DNA from 4 places in the Bradyrhizobium sp. ISRA436 genome. Region 2 is predicted to be linked to each of the others. Evidence: predicted binding sites of a transcription regulator. Region 2 holds the regulator's gene; each other region holds the start of a gene.

Region 1 (4,628 bases), 940 kb from region 2:
CGGTCAGTGGGTGAAAGCCCTTGTCGAGATCGGGACCTTTCTTCAAGGCAGGTTCGATCGAGCCGGGTAACGCCACGTCGCTCATGGGTAATCTCCTATTGCAATGGCGCCGATTTTGATCGATGCACATGACAAGCAATTGAAATCCGGCGCGGCCGGTCGGCCATAATGGCGTGGGTCGAGTCATTGCTTGCAATGCAATCCACGCACAGGCCCTGAAGATTTCAGACGCGGCAATCTTCAGTAACATCAGTAACAAACGTCACTGATTGCAGACGCCGGTGCGGACTGCGTCTTGCGGACCAGGAAACCGCGGAGGCTGCGTTGGAAGGATCAGGCAGCGTATGGCCAAAGGATCCGGCGGGCCGGCGGGTAGAGGTCGCGCGCCACGCGGTTGGGGCTAGTCGAACCGCGCAGCGCGCTGGCCTCAGGGTACGTCATGGCGTGAACATGACGCCCAATGCCTATTGAGCCTGTGATACTATCATGGATCAATTAAAGGTTGTAGGTTTTTCTCGGCCCGTTTCTGACTTTTCACATCAAGGTGTGAATTTCGGGGACGAGTTGTTGCGCGGGCACATCAGGCCGCGCGAGCGGAACGGCGCAGCAAGCCGGCCGCGATTTTCAGGTCGTCGACAAAGCGTTGATATTCCTTCGCCTTGGTCTCCTCATCGGGCAGCCGCAGCAGATAGGAGGGATGCACGGTGACCAGCACCTTGGTTCCATCATGGTCGATCAGGCGGCCGCGGTTCCTGTTGATCGGCGTGATCTTGCCGAGCACGCCCTGTGCGGCCGTCGCGCCGAGCGCCACCACCAGTTCCGGTTTGATGGCCGCCAGTTCACGCTCGTACCATTGACGGCAGGCGCGGATTTCCGACGTGCTCGGCTTCTGGTGCAGCCGGATCTTGCCGCGCGGCACGAATTTGAAATGCTTCACCGCATTGGTGATGTAGACCTTGCCGCGGTCGATGCCGGCCTCGTCCAGCGCGCGATCGAGCATCAATCCGGCCGGACCGACGAACGGCTTGCTGGCGAGATCTTCCTTGTCGCCGGGCTGCTCGCCGACCAGCATCAGGGTTGCGCTTTGCGGCCCTTCGCCGAACACGGTCTGGGTTGCATCCTTCCACAGCGGGCAGGCCCGGCAATCGGCGGCTTCGGCGCGTAGCGTCGCGATCGTGTCGTGGGCGTCTCTGCGGGCCATCGGCGTGTCCTGCGGTTTTTGCGGCGCCTGCGGTTTCGACGCCTTGTTTGCGATGAAGGCGCCGCTCGTCATCCGCATCGCGTCTTCGAGCAAGGGCTTAATGATCGAGTCCTCGGGCAGGTTCCTCCAATAGGCCTGCGGCATCTCCATCACTTTCAGCCGTGCGGGATTGAAAAGACCGCTGTAATGACGCCGCCAGATCTCTTCGAGCCGCTCCTCGGTCGGCACTTCGGATTTGTCAACGCCGGAGGTGATCGAGATCGCATGCCCATCCCAATGCGCGCAGACGTCGGGGGTCAGGATCGACCACGGCATGTCGGCGAAGCGGCTGGCGAAGAAGGGCGCGGCGAGCTCGACGATGTGATGCTCCGGCTCGAACCAAGCGACGTAATGCGCCTTCTCGCGACCGATTTCGCGGAAGCGCACAAGCGCGTGCATCCTGTCCATGTCGCGATAGACCGCGCGCGCCATCGCGTTAACCTCGGCGACCTCGGGATCGATCGTCGCGCTGAGCAGATCGTGATGGCTGCGCAGCCGCCATACGAGGCGATACAGCAGGGCGAAGCGTTCGTCATGGCGATGCAGGATCGCGGTCCTTGCCAGCTCGACGAAGCTGGCGGGGACGTTGAACGTCGCATGCGGCGCATCGGGCAGGTCGTTCGCGTGAGATGACGAAAACAATTCGGCCTTGCCGCGCACCGTCCACGCGACATCAGATGGCCTCACGTCATTCAGCGCCAGTCGTCGCGCGGCCTTGCGCCAGCCTTCGAAATCGGTGTCGCTGTCGAGCATGATGATATGCATGCGATCTGCTCCGTTTCCGTCTCGCCGTCATTTCGGGGCCCGCGCGTCCGGTGACGCGGGGAGAGGATGTGAGGGCCGCGTCGACGCGCTTGAATCTCCTTGATTTCGCTCATGAATCGGCGATCCCACCAATCCGATTGACTCCGCCGGTCCTGTTAGCTTTATATTAGAACATACCATGAACAAATGAGCCAGACCCTGGTTCTCTGTTCAGACCAGTGACGGCTTCAAATCTTGGTTGGGAAGGAGCGGCGCTATGAACGGCGCACGCATGAGCACGCTTGCGTCCCTGCGCGGCAGCATCGCGCGCATCGAGGCGCCATCGGATGCGACCATACTGAACCGCGTCGCGCTCGGGCATGTGGGCGCGGATGCGATGCTGCGCGGCGGACTTGTGCCCGCAGTGCTGCATGAGGTGTTCGCGAGCGGCCATCAGGGCGGGGCCGCGACCGGCTTCATCGCGGGGCTTGCCGGACTGATGTCACCGCGCAAGCCGCTGGTTTGGGTGCGGCAGGATTTTTCCGATCTTGAAAGCGGCGCGCTGTCGATGAGCGGGCTTGCCGAGCTCGGCCTCGATCCGCGCCTGCTCGTCACGGTGCGCGCCGCCGATGTCGATGCCGCGTTGCGCACCACGGCCGACGCGCTCGCCTGCGATGCGCTGGGCGCGGTCGTGCTCGAGGTCTGGGGCAATGTGCGTCAGCTCGATCTCGTCGCCAGCCGCAAATTGACCTTGGCCGCGCAAGCCTCTGGCGTCACCGCGCTGGTGCTGCGGATTGCGGCGAGCCCGACCCCCTCGACCGCGGAGACGCGCTGGATCGTGCGCGCGGCGCATTCGCCGCCTGGCACCGCCGCCAGCGCCTGGGGCGCGCCGCGCTTCGACGCCAAACTCGTGCGCAATCGTCATGGCCCGGTCGGGCGATGGATCATGGAATGGAAATGTGATGAGTGCCAATTCAGTGAACCGTCGGCGTATCCTCAGCCTGTGGCTGCCACGCCTGCCCATCGACCGCATCAAGCGGAAGCTCGCACAGCGCAGCGTCTCGCAAGTTGACGCTCGGGAGGTCGTCGGGCTCCCTCTCCCGCTTGCGGGGGAGGGCTGGGGTGGGGGTCTCGCCACGAGCGATGCTCTTCGTGAGGAGAGAGTTTCCACTCGGGAGGTGGCAGGGCTCTCTCCCCCCTTGCGGGGGAGAGTTGGAGAGAGGGGTACCACGGACGCCGGCGTATGTGGCTTACCTCTCTCCCTGCCCCTCCCCCGCAAGGGGGGAGGGAATGAGACAGAAGCGCAAGTGGCACCCAGCGTCGTGGTCGCAAAGGATCACAACGCGATCCTGCTCCACGCCGTCGACGAGGCCGCGGTGCGCGCGGGGCTGTCGATCGGGCTGCCGCTCGCCAATGCGCGCGCGATCTGCCCGGAGCTCACCGTCTACGACGCCGATCCCGCCGCCGATCTGAAGACGCTGAACGACATCGCCGACTGGTGCGACCGCTTCACGCCGCTGGTGGCGCTGGATCCGCCTTACGGCCTGTTCCTCGACATCACCGGCTGCGCGCATCTGTTCGGCGGCGAGCGCGCGCTGCTGCAGATCGCGACGAACGCGCTGAGCCGCCGCGGCTTTGCCGTTAGTGCCGCAATATCAGGCACCTCGATTGCGGCGCGCACGCTGACGCGGCATGCCTCGGGGAAAATCACAGCCGATGGCGAGGAGGCCCAGGCCGTCGGTCCGCTGCCGGTTTCCGCGCTCGGCGCCGATGCCGCGATCACGACCGGCCTGCGTCGCGCCGGCTTGAAGACCATCGGCGATGTCGCCGCGCGCGCACCGCACGAGATCTCGGCGCGGTTCGGCGCCGCGTTCACCACGCTGCTCAGTCATGCGCTGGGGCAGGGCGATGCCCCGATCAGCCCGCGCAAGCCGCTGCCGGATTACATCGTGGAAAAGCGTTTCCCCGAGCCTGTTGCAACCGACACCGTGATCGCGCTGACGCTGCAAAACCTCGCCCGGATGCTGGTCGCGGCGATGGACAAGCAGGGCAAGGGCGCGCGGCAATTGGAGGCGAGCTTCTTCCGCACCGACGGCGCGGTGCGCTCGATCGCGGTCGAGACCGGGCGTCCGGTGACGCGGCCGGAGATGATCGACCGCCTGTTCCGTGAGCGGCTCGATGCGCTCAACGATCCGCTCGATCCCGGCTTCGGCTTCGATCTCATCCGTCTCGCCGCCGGCCGCACCGAGCTCGTGGTACAGCAGCAGCGCGATCTCGACGCCACCGTCCATGACAGCGACGAGGTATCCGCGCTGATCGACCGCATCGCCGCCCGCATCGGCGGCAAACGCGTGGTCGTGCATCTGCCGCTGGAGAGCCACATCCCCGAACGATCAGCGCTCGCGGTGCCGGCGCAGCATCATCTCGCCGCCGCGAGCGCGGCCGCCTGGCCGGAGCGCGTCGCGGGCGAGCCGCCGCTGCGCCCCTTGCGACTGTTCGACCGGCCGGAGCCGATCAAGGTGCCGTTCGCGACCGTGCCCGACGGCCCTCCGCATCAATTCACCTGGCGCCGCGCGCGACATGAGGTGGTGCGGGTCGAGGGCCCCGAGCGCATCGCGATGGAATGGTGGAAGCAGGACGGCCA
Region 2 (4,628 bases):
GCGCGGGCGCGCGGCCTTCATGCCATCCATGTGACATCGACGGATGACGTGGCAAGGGCACTCACCGCACTTGGAATATGAAGACCTTGGGATTTGAGGAGCCCTGCCCGTGGCCCTGATGCCGGTTGCCGATGCCCTGTCAGCCATTCTCGCCGGCGCCGAACCGCTGCCGGAGGAGATTGTCGCACTTGATGCCGCCTACCACCGCACGCTGGCGCGCGACGTCGCGGCCCGGCGCACGCAGCCGCCGCAGGCCATGTCGGCGATGGACGGCTATGCGGTGCGCGCGGCCGATGCGTCCGACCTGTCGGCCAGGCTGAAGGTGATCGGCGAAGTCGCCGCTGGACGGCCGTTCGAGCGGACGGTCGGCGCGGGCGAAGCGGTGCGGATCTTCACCGGCGGCGTGATCCCTGACGGCGCCGACGCCGTCATCATCCAGGAAGACACCCGGGCTGACCGCGACCACATCACGATCACCGAAGCCGCTGCGAAGGGGCGGCACATCCGTCCCGCGGGCGTCGACTTCCGCCAAGGCGACGTGCTGCTTGCGGCCGGCAGCCGCCTCTCCGACCGCGCGCTCTCGCTCGCTGCGGGCATGAACTATCCGGAACTCGCCGTGCGCCGTCGTCCAAAGGTCGCGGTGCTGGCGACCGGCGACGAGCTGGTGATGCCTGGCTCCTACCCCGGCCCCGGCCAGATCGTCTATTCCAACGGCTACGCACTGCGGGCGCTGGCCCGCGCCGAGGGCGCGGAGACCGTCGATCTCGGGATCGCCGCCGATACGGTGGCCGCCACCACGGCGGGTGTCCGCCGGGCGCGGGAGGCCGATGCCGACATCCTGATCACCACCGGCGGCGCCTCGGTCGGCGACCATGATCTCGTCAAGCAGTCGCTCGAGGCTGAGGGCGTCCAGATGGCGTTCTGGCGGATCGCGATGCGGCCGGGCAAGCCGATGATGCATGGCCGGCTGGGAACAATGCGGGTGATCGGCCTGCCCGGAAATCCGGTGTCGTCCTATGTCTGCGCCTTCCTGTTTCTGGTGCCGTTGATTCGCGCCCTGAGCGGGCGAAAAGTGATCCATCATGTCCGCGACAGCGCCCTGCTTGGCCGTGACCTCGCCGCCAACGATCAGCGCGAGGACTATCTCCGTGCGCGGCTCGAAGAGCGCGACGACGGCACGCTGATCGCGACACCCGTCACCCAGCAGGACAGCTCGCTGTTGGGGAATCTTGCTGCGGCACGGGCACTTGTGATCCGTCCGCCGTTCGCGCCGGCGGCCGTCAAAGGCGAGGCGTGCGAGATCCTGACACTGCCTGAGTGAGGCTTTGCGACCGCACCAATCTGGCGCGAGCGGCTGCATTCACCGGAAATTAAGTGGTTGCGGAACACATATCGAACATATAGTGTCCGTTCATGATTTGTTTCGAGTACTGGTGTCTACAAATGGGAGCGCACTGAGGAGTGTCGCAAGTCTCGCGCTCCCGAGGTCAGGCTCCCTGAAGGTCTCGGAATCGAACGACGCTATCAACCGGGGGAATACTCGAGATGCTCACGCGCAAACAGTACGAACTTCTGCGTTTCATCAATGAACGTCTGAAGGAGGCCGGCGTCCCGCCCTCTTTCGACGAGATGAAGGATGCGCTCGACCTGCGCTCGAAGTCCGGTATCCACCGCCTCATTACAGCGCTGGAGGAGCGCGGTTTCATCCGCCGCCTGCCGAACCGCGCCCGCGCCATCGAGGTGATCAAGCTTCCCGAACTCTCTGCCGGCGGCGGCAACGGCCGCCGCGGCTTCACCCCGAGCGTTATCGAGGGCACGCTCGGCAAGCGCTCCAGCACGCCGCAGATCGCCGAGGATGACGGCAACCGTCCGGTCGCCGTCCCTGTCATGGGCCGGATCGCGGCCGGTACGCCGATCGAGGCGCTGCAGACCCGCAGCCACACCATCAGCGTGCCGCCGGACATGCTCGGCGCCGGTGAACATTACGCGCTGGAGGTACGTGGCGACTCCATGGTCGACGCCGGTATCCTCGACGGCGACATGGCGCTGATCCAGCGCAATGACACCGCCAATACCGGCGACATCGTGGTGGCGCTGATCGACGAGGAGGAAGCGACGCTGAAGCGCTTCCGCCGCCGCGGCGCGTCGATCGCGCTGGAGCCTGCCAACACCGCCTATGAAGTGCGCATTCTGCCGCCAAATCGCGTACGGATCCAGGGCAAGCTGATCGGGCTCTATCGCAAATACTGACCGCGCGGCATGTCCAGGCCGTGACCGCGTGCAGCGCGGCGTGCCTTCGTGCAGTCGAACATGTGTTGTGAGGGAACGAGCGAGGCGCAGCGCCGTTGCTTCATGGACTGCGCTGCGTGAGTGCCTCCGGCGCGTCCCAATACCACCGGGACGCTGTAGCGCGTTTGTGATCGGAGCCTTCCGCAGCCAGTCGTACAATCGCCCAGAAACGAGAACATACTCGTTTGCTGTCGTCCACTCTGGTAGAGGCCTGCGCCTCAGGAGAGGCACGGGTCGCTATCTCGAAATGAGGAGCCATCCGATGTGTGACTATAGTCTGCACGCCGTGGCATCGCGCCCCGCCGTTGTCGGAGAGACGCTGATCACCACGACATTCCGCGGCACGTCAACCCGCGGCTTTGCTTCGGAGAGCGATCCAAATGTCGCGGTCTGCATGCTTCCCGGCACCGAGCTCGCGTTCGTCGAGAACGTGCGCTACGACAGCCGCTGGATCTGGACCAAGACGATCGGCTTCCGCGTTGGCGTGTTCAACGAAGTCGAGCCCGACGTTCCCGATCGCCATCATGATGCGGTCGAATTCCCCGACGGCAGCCATGTGCTGGTGACCCAGCTCGTCGAAGGACAGCACGTCACCGTACTGCAGCTACCCGCTCTTCACCCGCCTGTCGTCGAGAAACCGAAGGTGGTCGAGCGGCGGCCCTCTGCATTCGCGTCGCTGTTTTTGGGTTGAGCGCATCATGGCCGCAGGATGAGTTTGGACCTGCGGCATGTGACCTAACCGATTTCGAGCGACCCCGGACTTCGGGTTCCGGGGCGCGTCTGGGGATTTGCGTCGGACGGCGCCTTGGCGCATCATCGCTCACGGACAAGGACGTGCTCGGTGGTCGACAAGGTCACATGGCAAAAGGCTGGACGCGTCACGGAGCCGGGCCGCTACATGTTCCGGTTCGGCTGGCTGACGGTGACGGCTGACGACCTGAAGGTCTGGCAGCAATTCCCCGAAGCGACGTTTACCCTAGTCAAGAAGCCCGACGCCGATCCTGACTCGGACGAGTATCACCTCGGCGCCTTTGACCTGCCGACCCATCCCCTCCCCGATCAGCACTAATCGTCGCCCTGCAGATCGGCCTCCGCCGGGGTCGCATCCACCGCCGGGCGCGGCGCGCGGCCGGGCGGGCGCAGCGCGGTCTCGCTCTCGGTGTCGCCGGGAACCGCCGGCGACCATGGCCGGTCGATCCCGCCGGGCCTGACCGCATCGACGGCAAAGCCATCGCGAGTGCGACGCAGCACCAGCGCGCCGTGGCGCCGCAGCCGTTCGGCATCGATCACCGAGGCCGCGCAGCCCTGCGGCGCCGGCCGTGCCGTCACGATCAGCGCCGCACGCTCGCAATCGTCGGCCAGCGCCGCGGGCCGCATCGCCAGCGAAACGAGCATGCCGCCCGCGCCCTGGGTCACACAGCCGTTCTCGTCGCAGGAGACGCCGTCCGCGAGCGAGGGGTCGGCCGCCGTGCGCGCGTCGGCATCCGCCGCCAGCCATTCTTTGACCAGGAAGGCGTCCTTGCCGCTCCGCATCAGATGCAGCCGCCCGTCGCCGCCGCGGACCGCCACATTGCGGCCGTCGGCCGCGACCAGCACGTCCGGCTGCGGCACCCGCACCGCCCAGATCAGCGCCACCGCAAGCAGGGCCGCGCCGGACCAGCGCAACGGCGTGCGCAACAACCCGAGCAGGACGAGGCCGGCGCTCGCCACGATCAGCGGTCCGGTGCCGAACGCGGCCATGCGGCCGACCGCGCCCGGCAGGCCGGCGACCCATTGCGTCACCACGATCATCCAGTCGATGCCAACGCCCATGATCGCCCAGAACACGCCGTCGAACCCGAACGGCATCGCGGCGAGCCCCAGCAGGCCCGCCGGCATCACCACCGCCGACACCACCGGCATCGCCGCGAGATTGGCGAGCAGCCCGTAGGGCGTGACGCGATGGAAATGGAACGCGGCATAGGGCGTCGTCGCGAGCCCGGCCACCAGCGAGGCCAGCACCAGCATGGCGATCTCGCGCCCGCCCCACAGCGCCACCCGCGCCGTCACCGAGTGATCGGGTGACGCCAACAGGCTCGGCATCCCGATCTGCACCAGCGCCACCAACCCGAGAGTGGCCGCAAACGACATCTGGAAGCTCGGATGAACCAGCGCTTCCGGCGCGATCACGAGCACGATCAGCGCGGCCACCGCCAGCGTGCGGAAGGTGATCGCGCGGCGATCGACGATCACAGCAATCAGCACCACCGCGGTCATGAAGAAGGATCGCTGGGTCGCGACCTCCGCCCCCGACAGCATGAGATAGAACGCGGCGGCGACGAGGGCTGAGGCGGCCGCCC
Region 3 (4,628 bases), 2.1 Mb from region 2:
GCCGAGCCACTTCGCCTCGATCATCGTCGTGCTGTCGCGCGCGCCGGACGGGCCACCCTCCACGTGCGAGGTGCTTTTGACGGTATAGGCCGAGTTGAAGTCGCCGGCGATCTCGGCATGCGAGGTCACCGTCACACCGGCGACGCCACAGACGCTGTCGCTGACATAGCCGGTGGCAGTCTTCTGGATGTCCTGCTTGGAGCAGACCTGCTTCGCCATCGGCGCGGCCGTCGTGCTCATCTCCTTGTCGGTGGACTCGTCGGTGCAGTGCTGCATAGTCATTTCCGGCATCGACGAGCCGGTCTTGACCATCTTCATCTCCCACAGGCCCGCCTTGCGGGTCGGCAGATCGACCGCGCTGGCAGCGCCGGCCGACAACACCAGGCAAACGGCCGAACCAAGCAAAGCAAGACGTCGCACCATAGCGATTGACTCCCGGTTACCGATCGCAGGGTTCGACGGCGCTCAGTAGCGCGTACGCAACGGCCGATGTGCGGAGCCGTAGGGCACCCAGCGGCAGGCAAACGAGATGTAGCCACCCGGATAGGACTGTACGGAGAGGAATTTCACCACCTTGCCGTAGGAGGCACAGTGATCGACGGCGAGCAGCCGCGCATCGGTCTGCATCGCCAGCGAGTAGGCGATAATACCGCCGGTATCATTGCCCTTGAACGGCGGTACCGGCTGCAGCCAATCGGCCCGCGCCGGCACGACGGCCAGCATCCCGCAAACGGCAACCAGGCACGCGGCCAATTTCCTTCGCATCGGAGACTCCATTTCGCCTGTAGCCAACATAGAGCGCGCCGGCGGTCGTGAAAAGAACGCGCGGTTCGCCGAAGTGGACTTCTCCGCAGGTGTTGCCGCGCTGCACTTGACCTTGTCGGGGCTTCACGGCACCGTCCGCCACATCGGATTATCGGGTGGATTCCCATGCGCGACCTGTTCATGTCAGCCAAAAAGCTCGGTGTTGGTGCCGCGCTCGCGTTCGGCCTGCTAGCCTCCGGGGGGACAGCGCAGGCTGCGAACCCGTTCGAGCTGAATTTCTGGCTGTCCGGGCCGCGCTACGACGGTAACGTCGCCCCCTGCGAGAGCGCCCTCCCCGTCATCAGCGAGCAATTCCACGAGAAGGAAGCCACCTTCTGGAATTCACCGCTGGTGATCACCGGCTACGACCGGATCCATGAGACCGCCTTCCGTCCCTGGCAATCCGACAATATCCCGCGCCGTTATTGCTCCGGCAACGTGATGCTGAGCGACGGCAAGATGCGCAAAGTGCACTTTTCGATCATCGAGGACGGCGGCTTCGCCGGCTTCAACCAGGGTGTCGAATGGTGCGTCAGCGGGCTCGACCGCGACTGGGCTTACAACCCCTCCTGCCGGGCCGCGCGACCCTGATTTCCCCACCAGATTGACGAGCCAGCGTCCGCGAGCCGTCCGCTCGCGGGCGGATGACGCATTTGTTCTTGAAATGTTCTGGTCGCCTGCTAGGTTCTAAACCGTCGAGTGAGGGAGCGTTTGATGCATCGGTTGGCCATAATTTCCCGATTTCTGGTTTCAATTGCAGCCTTGGTCCTATGCACTACGGTCACGGCATCGGCTCAGGATCGCCGACAGAACGCACCGGGTGAGTTCGATTTTTACGTGCTGTCGCTGTCGTGGTCGCCGTCCTTCTGCGAGGCGGCGAGCGAACGCGGCAACAACGGCCGCGGTACGCAAGCCCAGTGCGGCGGACGGCCGTACTCCTTTGTGGTGCACGGCCTGTGGCCGCAATATGAGCGCGGTTTCCCGGAATACTGCCAACGGCCCTCGCCGCGGCTCGCCCGCGGCATCATGAGCTCGATGCTCGACCTAATGCCGGCGCCCGGCCTGATCTACAACGAATGGGACAAGCACGGCACCTGCTCGGGCCTCGGCGAGCGCGCCTATTTCGAGACCATCCGCAAGGCGCGCGCCGCGGTGAAGATCCCCGAGGAGTTTCTGCAATTGTCGGAGCCGAAGACGATCTCGCCCGACGATCTGGAAGCCGCATTCATCAAGGTCAATCCGGGGCTCAGCAGTTCGGCGATCGCGGTCACCTGCGACAGCAGGCGGCTCAGCGAGGTGCGGATCTGCCTCAGCAAGGATCTCCAGTTCCGTTCCTGTGAAGAGATCGATCGCCGCGCCTGCCGCCGCGACCAGGTGCTGATGCCGCCGATGCGTGGCGGCTAGGACTTGGCGTTCCCGCCGCTGTGACGAGCGTCGGCGGCGCCCGAATTCGCCGGTGCTCAGCGAGCGACGGTGGACATATCGCCGTGCTCGCAACGACGTGGTAACGGCTATCGCATGAACTACCGTCACGCCTTTCATGCCGGCAACTTCGCCGACGTCATCAAGCACATCGTGCTGGTGCGCATGCTTACCTATTTGCAGGAGAAGCAGGCGGCGTTCCGCGTCATCGACACCCATGCCGGCGCCGGGCTGTACGATCTGACGTCGAGCGAAGCGCAGCGCGGCGGCGAATGGCTCACCGGCATCGCGCGGCTGATGCAGGCGCGCTTCTCCGACAAGGCGCAGCCGCTGGTCACGCCGTATCTCGACATCGTCAGGGCGTTCAATCCGAAGGCGGAGCTGAAAACCTATCCCGGCTCACCCTTGATCGCACGCGCGCTGCTACGACCGCAGGATCGCCTCACCGCCTGCGAGATCGAGCCAACGGCACGCAAGCAACTGATCGACGCGTTGCGGCGCGACACGCAGGCCCGCGTTGTCGATCTCGATGGCTGGACGGCGCTTCCTGCGTTCGTGCCACCGAACGAGCGGCGCGGCCTGGTGGTGATCGATCCGCCATTCGAGGCCAAGGACGAGTTCGAGCGGCTGGCAAAAGGGTTCTCGGAAGCGTTCGCAAAGTGGCCGACCGGCACGTATCTTTTGTGGTACCCCGTAAAATCCCGGAGGGCCACAGACGACCTCGCGCACAGCGTGGCCGCGGCGGCCGCAACAAGCAAACCGGCCGGCAAGTGCTTGCGTTTGGAATTCAGCGTAGCACCGCAGGGAACGGGCGGCGGCCTCGTTTCGACCGGGCTTTTGATGGTGAATCCGCCGTGGACGCTGGCGAGCGAGCTGAAGCTCATCCTGCCCGAACTCGAGAAGCCGTTAGGCCAGGGCGGTGCAGCCCGCTTCAGACTTGAAACGCCTAAACCTTAATCCGGCGCCCACCGAAAAGTGCGATTTGAGCGTAGTCAATCTGCGCGGAACCGTATTATGCTCATCCTGTTACGACTGGCTTTACGTTCCGCTTCCGCGAATGGTTGCGGCGGAGTGACAAGGCCGAAATAAATCCAGGCAGACCGGCGGCGTGACGCCGGCCTGTTCAGGTGGCCAAGCTTCCGACAAGCGAATGTCGGTCAACCGCTGCGCGGCGTGCGTAGCGGTGGAGCAATACGGGGGAGGAGTTTCCCGATGGCCATGACTGGGACAGTCAAGTTCTTCAACGGAGAGCGGGGCTACGGCTTCATCAAGCCTGATGATGGCGGCCGCGATGTGTTCGTTCACATCACAGCCGTCGAGCGGGCGGGATTGAAGGACCTGACTGAAGGACAGCGCATTACATTCGAGGTCGAGCCGGACAAGAAGGGCAAAGGCCCCAAGGCGGTCAACCTGGTGGTTTCATCGTGAGTGCGCGCGTGATCCGGACAATCGGAAGCCTGGCTTCCGAAATGGATCATGCGCGAGCGAGAGACCTGAGATCGTGCCGCGATTGCATGCGACCGCGTCGTGATCCCGGACTCACGACGAAAGCGGAATGACGCGTTGCGTGTGAACTGCCAGCCGGGCACACGACTCGTGCTCGCTGCTGATCACCTGCATGATGCGGCCGCCCGAGTGCGGACTCCGCAGAGTTGGAAACGTGCGGCCCACCGGATGCCTGCGGTCGGATTCCCAACGAGCATGCCCTCCTCCGCGACGTCCCGTCAGCACAAAAAGAAACCCGGCCACGCAATGCGCAGCCGGGAGTTGGTGGTCGACGTCTTCTTGTTCTCAGAAGTGATAGTTGATGCCGGCGCGGACCAGGCTGAAGCTGTAGCCGTTCGCGGCGCCGCCGGTGAGCGCGAAGTTGCTGGTGGCGAGATCGACATAGAGGTATTCGACCTTGGCGCTCCAGTGCGGAGCAAAGCCCATCTCGGCGCCGGCGCCGATAGTCCAGCCCGCATTGGTGTGGGTCTCCGAGACGCCGAACGTCTCGCCGCGCAGCTCGCCGAAGGCGAGACCACCGGTTCCGTAGAACATCACGTTGTTGAAGGTGTAGCCGACGCGGCCACGCACGGTACCGAACCAGGGATTGGAGAACTTCCAGGGTGCGAATGTATCGTCCGCGGCCGAGGCCTGGATGTCGCCCTCGATACCGAACACCCAGGGCGTGCCGTTCTGGAAGTTGTAGCCGGCCTGGACACCGCCGGCGAAGCCGGACGGCTTGGTCGGGTTGTTGTCGATCGAGCCCCAGTTGTAACCGATATTGCCGCCGAGATAGGGTCCGGCCCAGCTATACGCGTTGAGCGGCTGATAGACCGTGTAGGGCGATCCGTAGTTGAGATCGGCTGCCGCCGCCGAGGTCGTCCAGCCTGCGACGATCAGCGCCAGCACGCGCAAAA
Region 4 (4,628 bases), 1.1 Mb from region 2:
GGATCCCTCCGCGGTTACGCGAGACTATGTCTTCGAAGTCCATGGAACAACGGAACAACCGGCGTTTCTGGCGATCTTCGGTGGTAAGATCACGACCTATCGCCGGCTCGCCGAGCATGCGCTTGGTCGATTGGCGCCCTGGTTTCCCGGAATGTCATCGGCGTGGACGGCGCGAAAGCCACTGCCGGGCGGCGACATCGGCAGCACGTTCGAAGTCTTTGCGACAGACCTGACACGAGCCTATCCCGATCTGCCTCAACAGGTCATCCATCACTATGCGCGCCTGTATGGCACGCGCGCACGCGATCTTCTTGGATCGGCACGCAGTGTGGCCGATCTCGGCCGTCACTTCGGTGGAAATTTCTACGAGCGCGAAGCCATCTACCTCCGCGAGACGGAATGGGCGGCAAGGCCCACAGACTTTCTCGAAAGACGCACCAAGCACGGCCTTCACCTGACGCGCGCGCAACGCGATAGCTTTGAAGACTATCTGTGAGCGGAGGCCATTCGTGGAAGCTCCGGCGTAGCACGGCAGAGCTGCGCGGGCGAGGAAATCGTCCCCGCCACGCGCTTGGCATACGACGCCGTCACTGCGCCTTGGTGATATAGGGGCAGCCGCCTTCATTGAGCGGACGGAATGCCTGATCGCCGGGGATGGTCGCGAGATACTCATAGAGATCCCATTTGCTCTTGGACTCCTCCGGCTTCTTGATACGCATCAGGTACATATCGTGCACCATCCGGCCATCCTCGCGCACGACGCCGCCCTGAGCGAAGAAATCATTGACCGGCGTCTTGCGCATTTGCGCAATCACCGTTTCGGGATCAACTGAGTTCGTGGCAGCCACTGCCTTGAAATAGTGCCGCAGCGCGGAATTCACGCCGGCCTGGTAGGCCGTCGGCATCGCGCCGTGCCGCTTGAAGAACTCCTGCGAGAACGCCCGGGTCTCCGGCGTGCGGTCCCAATAGAAGGAGTCCGTGAACAGGAGATCATGCGCGTGCTGCAGGCCGAGTGCCGGCACGTCGGTGAGCGTCACCTGCAGTGCGACGACCTGCATGCTCTCGCGGATATTGAACTCATCGCCCTGAGCGACCGCGTTGCGGAAGTCGGAGCCGGCATTGGCGAGCGCCAGGATCTTGGCCCCGGACGATTGCGCCTGCAGCAGGAATGACGAGAAATCCGCGGTGTCGAAGGGATGCCGGATCGCGCCCAACACCTTGCCGCCGGCAGCGGTGACCGCCTTGCTCGCGTCGCGCTCCAGCGCCTGGCCGAACGCATAATCCGCGGTAAGGAAAAACCACGGCGTACCGCCGCGCGCGACCACGGCCTTGGCGGTGGCGTTCGAGGACGCATAGGTGTCGTAGGTCCATTGCACACTGGTTGGCGAGCATTGCTTGCCGGTAAGCTCCGATGAGCCGGAGCCCGAGATCAGGAACAGCTTCTTGCGCTCACGGGTCACGGTCTGGATGGCGAGTGCCACGGCCGAATTCACACCCTCGGCGATCACATCGACACCCTTAGTATCGATCCATTTGCGCACGATTCCGGCTGCCACGTCGGGTTTGTTTTGGTGATCGGCCGAGATGATCTCGATCCGGCGCCCCGCCACCTTGCCGCCGATTTCCTCGGCAGCCATTTGCGCCGCGACCACCGAGCCGGTGCCGTTGCCATCGGAATACTGCCCGCTCATGTCGGTGATGATACCGACGCGCAATACGCCATCTTCGGCGCGGGCCGTACTTGCCGCGAAGAAAAGGGAAGCGCCGAGCGCAATCAGTAGTGTCAATGGCGAAGCTTTGGTCCAGGTCATTTCCGTTCTCGAGTGTTGGATATCGGGGTGTCTACTGCAGGAGTCACTTGCCCGCGACAACCTCTTCCCGAGCATGGCGCTCTGCGCCATGGCGACGCTTCGACACCTCAGTTCAAGCAGAAAAATCGATCAGATGCCGCCCGAAGGAAAATGCGCGCTTATGCGAGGCTTAATCCTGCACGCGCCGCGTGCTTCGTCCGCGCGCGTATCCCTTCGAGGTCGCCGCGCAGATGTCTTCCAGTTCGGCCTCGAGAAGTCCTTTGGCGACGATCAGTGCCCGGACTGCGGCACGAGGGTCGCCGTCGCACGCCGCGATCACTTGATCGGCCGCCATATCCAGCGGGTCGCGTCTTTGCAACGTCTTCGAAACGGCCGACATGCCCAAGATTCCCGATTGACCGGCCCTCAGAATGTTCCTATTTTGTTCTCATGTCAATCGTGGCGCATCGCAACGGCATCAAGTTTTGGTCAGACGTCGCAGGTGAACGGTTGGGATGGCAACAGCAGGCACCATCCTCCACGCAGACCTGGATGCGTTTTACGCGTCGGTTGAGCAACTGCTAGACCCATCGCTGCGCGGCAAGCCCATCGCCGTCGGAGGCGGAGTCGTGCTTGCTGCTTCCTACGAAGCAAGGGCGTTCGGGATTCGTGGCGGCATGCCGGGACGGCAGGCGCGCGAGCTGTGTCCGCAGCTCACCTTTGTTGGCGGCCATTTCAAGGACTACCAGCGTCTGGGTGACGCCGCTGTCAGAGTGATCGGCGATTTCACGCCGCTCGTGGAACGCATCTCGATCGATGAGGCCTTTGCCGATGTTGCGGGCTGCACCCATCTGTTCGGTGCGCCCGCCGAAATCGCAGCGGCGATCCGCTGGCGCGTGCGCACCGAGCTTGGCCTTCCGATCTCCGTGGGTGTCGCGCGCACCAAGCATCTGGCCAAGATCGCCTCGCAGGTCGCCAAGCCTGACGGGCTTGTGGTTATAGATCCCGACAGTGAGCTGGAATTCCTGCACCAACTGTCGGTCGAGCTGATGTGGGGCGTGGGACCAGTCACCAAGGCACGGCTGGCTGCGATCGGCGTGTCGACGATTGGGCAACTTGCCAGGCTGCCCGGCTGGTCGCTCGAGCGATTGCTCGGACCGGCGGCGGGACAGAAGCTCTCGGAGCTGGCCTGGAATCGCGATCCCCGGCAACTCAAGCCTCACCATCGGGCCCGATCGGCTGGAGCGCAGTCGGCGATCGGCAAGAAGCCCGCCATTGAGCGGGTTATCCGGCCGACCCTGCTTCACCTCGCGGACCGCGTCGCGACGCGGCTCCGGGCGAAGTCCAGACCCGGTCGAACGGTCACGGTACGCGTGCGTTTCGCCGACTTGAGCTCGGTGACGCGTTCGACAACGCTCGATGCCCCGATCTCAGCCACCATGATCCTCGCTGAGCTCGCCGAAGAATTGGTGCGTGCGATCCTGGCGGATCACCCGGACGAGAAGATGATCTCATTGTTGGCGATCTCCGTATCGCATCTCGAGGAGCACTGGGATCTCGAACTCGAACTCCCGTTTGGGCTTGCAGATCAAGCGCGTCGCCCCGGAAGCAAGCTTGGCTTGGCCCGTTGGGCGGCAGACCGTGCCATCGACAAGATCCGCGATCGCTTCGGATGGGATGCGATCGGATACGGCTCGGTGGCACTTGGTGTCTCTCGTTCGGTGCCTGACGAGTTTCGCAAGCTGGCCGAGAAGGATCTCTAGTCGCTGACGGTAACATGGTCTCCGTGGAGCGCCTCTGCCCATGGCAGGCCAGCCGGAGTGCCAGGTATCTCGTTCTCTAATTCCCATAGACCGGGCAAGCCCGCCCAGATCTCACGTATCTGTCACTCATTCGGCCGGGTGGAGTTTTCGGCACGCACGGGCTACTGGTGGCTGGTAGCGGGCTTCCTGTCCTGCGACGCGGGCTTTGAGAACGGCCGGAAACATATGGGATTGCTCGATATTTTGCGGTCAAAGCGCAGCCCCGGTGGCGTGCAGCAGGGCAATGGGGCCGAGCCTTGCCGTGCGGCACCGTCTGTCGGAGTCGTGTTCGATCAAGTTTCCCTCGGCCGAGGAGGTAACCGGATTTTTGACGGCCTGTCGCTCGACCTGCGTGAGCGGCGAATTGGTCTTGTCGGCGACAACGGATCCGGCAAGAGCTCGTTGCTGCGCCTCGCCAACGGCCTGCTGTCGCCCCAACGCGGCGAGGTGATCGTCAACGGACATCGCACGACGCAGGCGGGCAGGGAACTGCATGTCGATGTCGGATTCGTGTTCCAGAATCCGGACCATCAGATCATCTTCCCGACCGTCGGCGAAGAAGTCGCCTTCGGCCTGATCGAGAGTGGTCAGACGGCGGCCCAGGCCAGGCAGGCGGCGAGCGATCTACTGGCCGATCATGGCTGCGCCGGCTGGATCGATCGCGCGATCCACGACCTGTCGGAGGGACAGAAGCAACTCGTCTGCATCCTGGCGATCCTCGCGACTGAACCGAAGATATTGCTGCTCGACGAACCATTTTCCAGCCTCGACCTGCCGACGCGGCTGTCGCTGTCGGCAAGGCTTGCGCGGTTGCCGCAGCAGATCGTCATGGCGAGTCATGACCTCGATCTGCTGCGTGACTTCGACCGTGTGATCTGGCTGGAGAAGGGCCAGGTGAGGGCTGACGGCACGCCTTCGCAGGTGCTTCCAGATTACCGAGCGCATGCCGCCGCGCGGGGCGCGTTGATGCCGGAGAGCGGCGCGGCATGATGGGCGGGTATCTTTCCCGCGTGACGTGGCTGCATCGGCTTCCGGC

Evidence for each region. Region 2 encodes LexA, which represses DNA repair genes until DNA is damaged. Its sites were predicted from a motif close to TGTTCNNNNTGTGTTCNG; they were not measured.
Region 1: MTX23_RS12315 (DNA repair protein) is a predicted target of LexA. The motif match lies at 2,173-2,190, and genes of this name have one in related genera.
Region 3: MTX23_RS06895 (ribonuclease T2) is a predicted target of LexA. The motif match lies at 1,459-1,476, and genes of this name have one in related genera.
Region 4: dinB (DNA polymerase IV) is a predicted target of LexA. The motif match lies at 2,223-2,240, and genes of this name have one in related genera.

What each region holds. Positions count from the first base shown of each region.
Region 1 covers NZ_CP094519.1:2,638,265-2,642,892, forward strand. The annotation lists gene MTX23_RS12305 (inorganic phosphate transporter) at 1-85, opposite strand, end outside; gene MTX23_RS12310 (UdgX family uracil-DNA binding protein) at 581-2,005, opposite strand; gene MTX23_RS12315 (DNA repair protein) at 2,262-3,056, shown strand; gene MTX23_RS12320 (DNA polymerase Y family protein) at 3,292-4,628, shown strand, end outside.
Region 2 covers NZ_CP094519.1:3,575,439-3,580,066, reverse strand. The annotation lists gene MTX23_RS16975 (HAD family phosphatase) at 1-81, shown strand, start outside; gene glp (gephyrin-like molybdotransferase Glp) at 110-1,321, shown strand; gene lexA (transcriptional repressor LexA) at 1,546-2,250, shown strand; gene MTX23_RS16960 (hypothetical protein) at 2,552-2,980, shown strand; gene MTX23_RS16955 (hypothetical protein) at 3,131-3,358, shown strand; gene MTX23_RS16950 (ComEC/Rec2 family competence protein) at 3,355-4,628, opposite strand, start outside.
Region 3 covers NZ_CP094519.1:1,437,786-1,442,413, reverse strand. The annotation lists gene MTX23_RS06910 (DUF3617 family protein) at 1-423, opposite strand, end outside; gene MTX23_RS06905 (hypothetical protein) at 466-765, opposite strand; gene MTX23_RS06900 (hypothetical protein) at 931-1,395, shown strand; gene MTX23_RS06895 (ribonuclease T2) at 1,519-2,208, shown strand; gene rlmJ (23S rRNA (adenine(2030)-N(6))-methyltransferase RlmJ) at 2,323-3,183, shown strand; gene MTX23_RS06885 (cold-shock protein) at 3,439-3,654, shown strand; gene MTX23_RS06880 (outer membrane protein) at 4,018-4,628, opposite strand, start outside.
Region 4 covers NZ_CP094519.1:4,659,462-4,664,089, reverse strand. The annotation lists gene MTX23_RS22095 (glycerol-3-phosphate dehydrogenase) at 1-496, shown strand, start outside; gene MTX23_RS22090 (ABC transporter substrate-binding protein) at 588-1,811, opposite strand; gene MTX23_RS22085 (hypothetical protein) at 1,981-2,190, opposite strand; gene dinB (DNA polymerase IV) at 2,306-3,553, shown strand; gene MTX23_RS22075 (ABC transporter ATP-binding protein) at 3,878-4,582, shown strand; gene MTX23_RS22070 (energy-coupling factor transporter transmembrane protein EcfT) at 4,579-4,628, shown strand, end outside.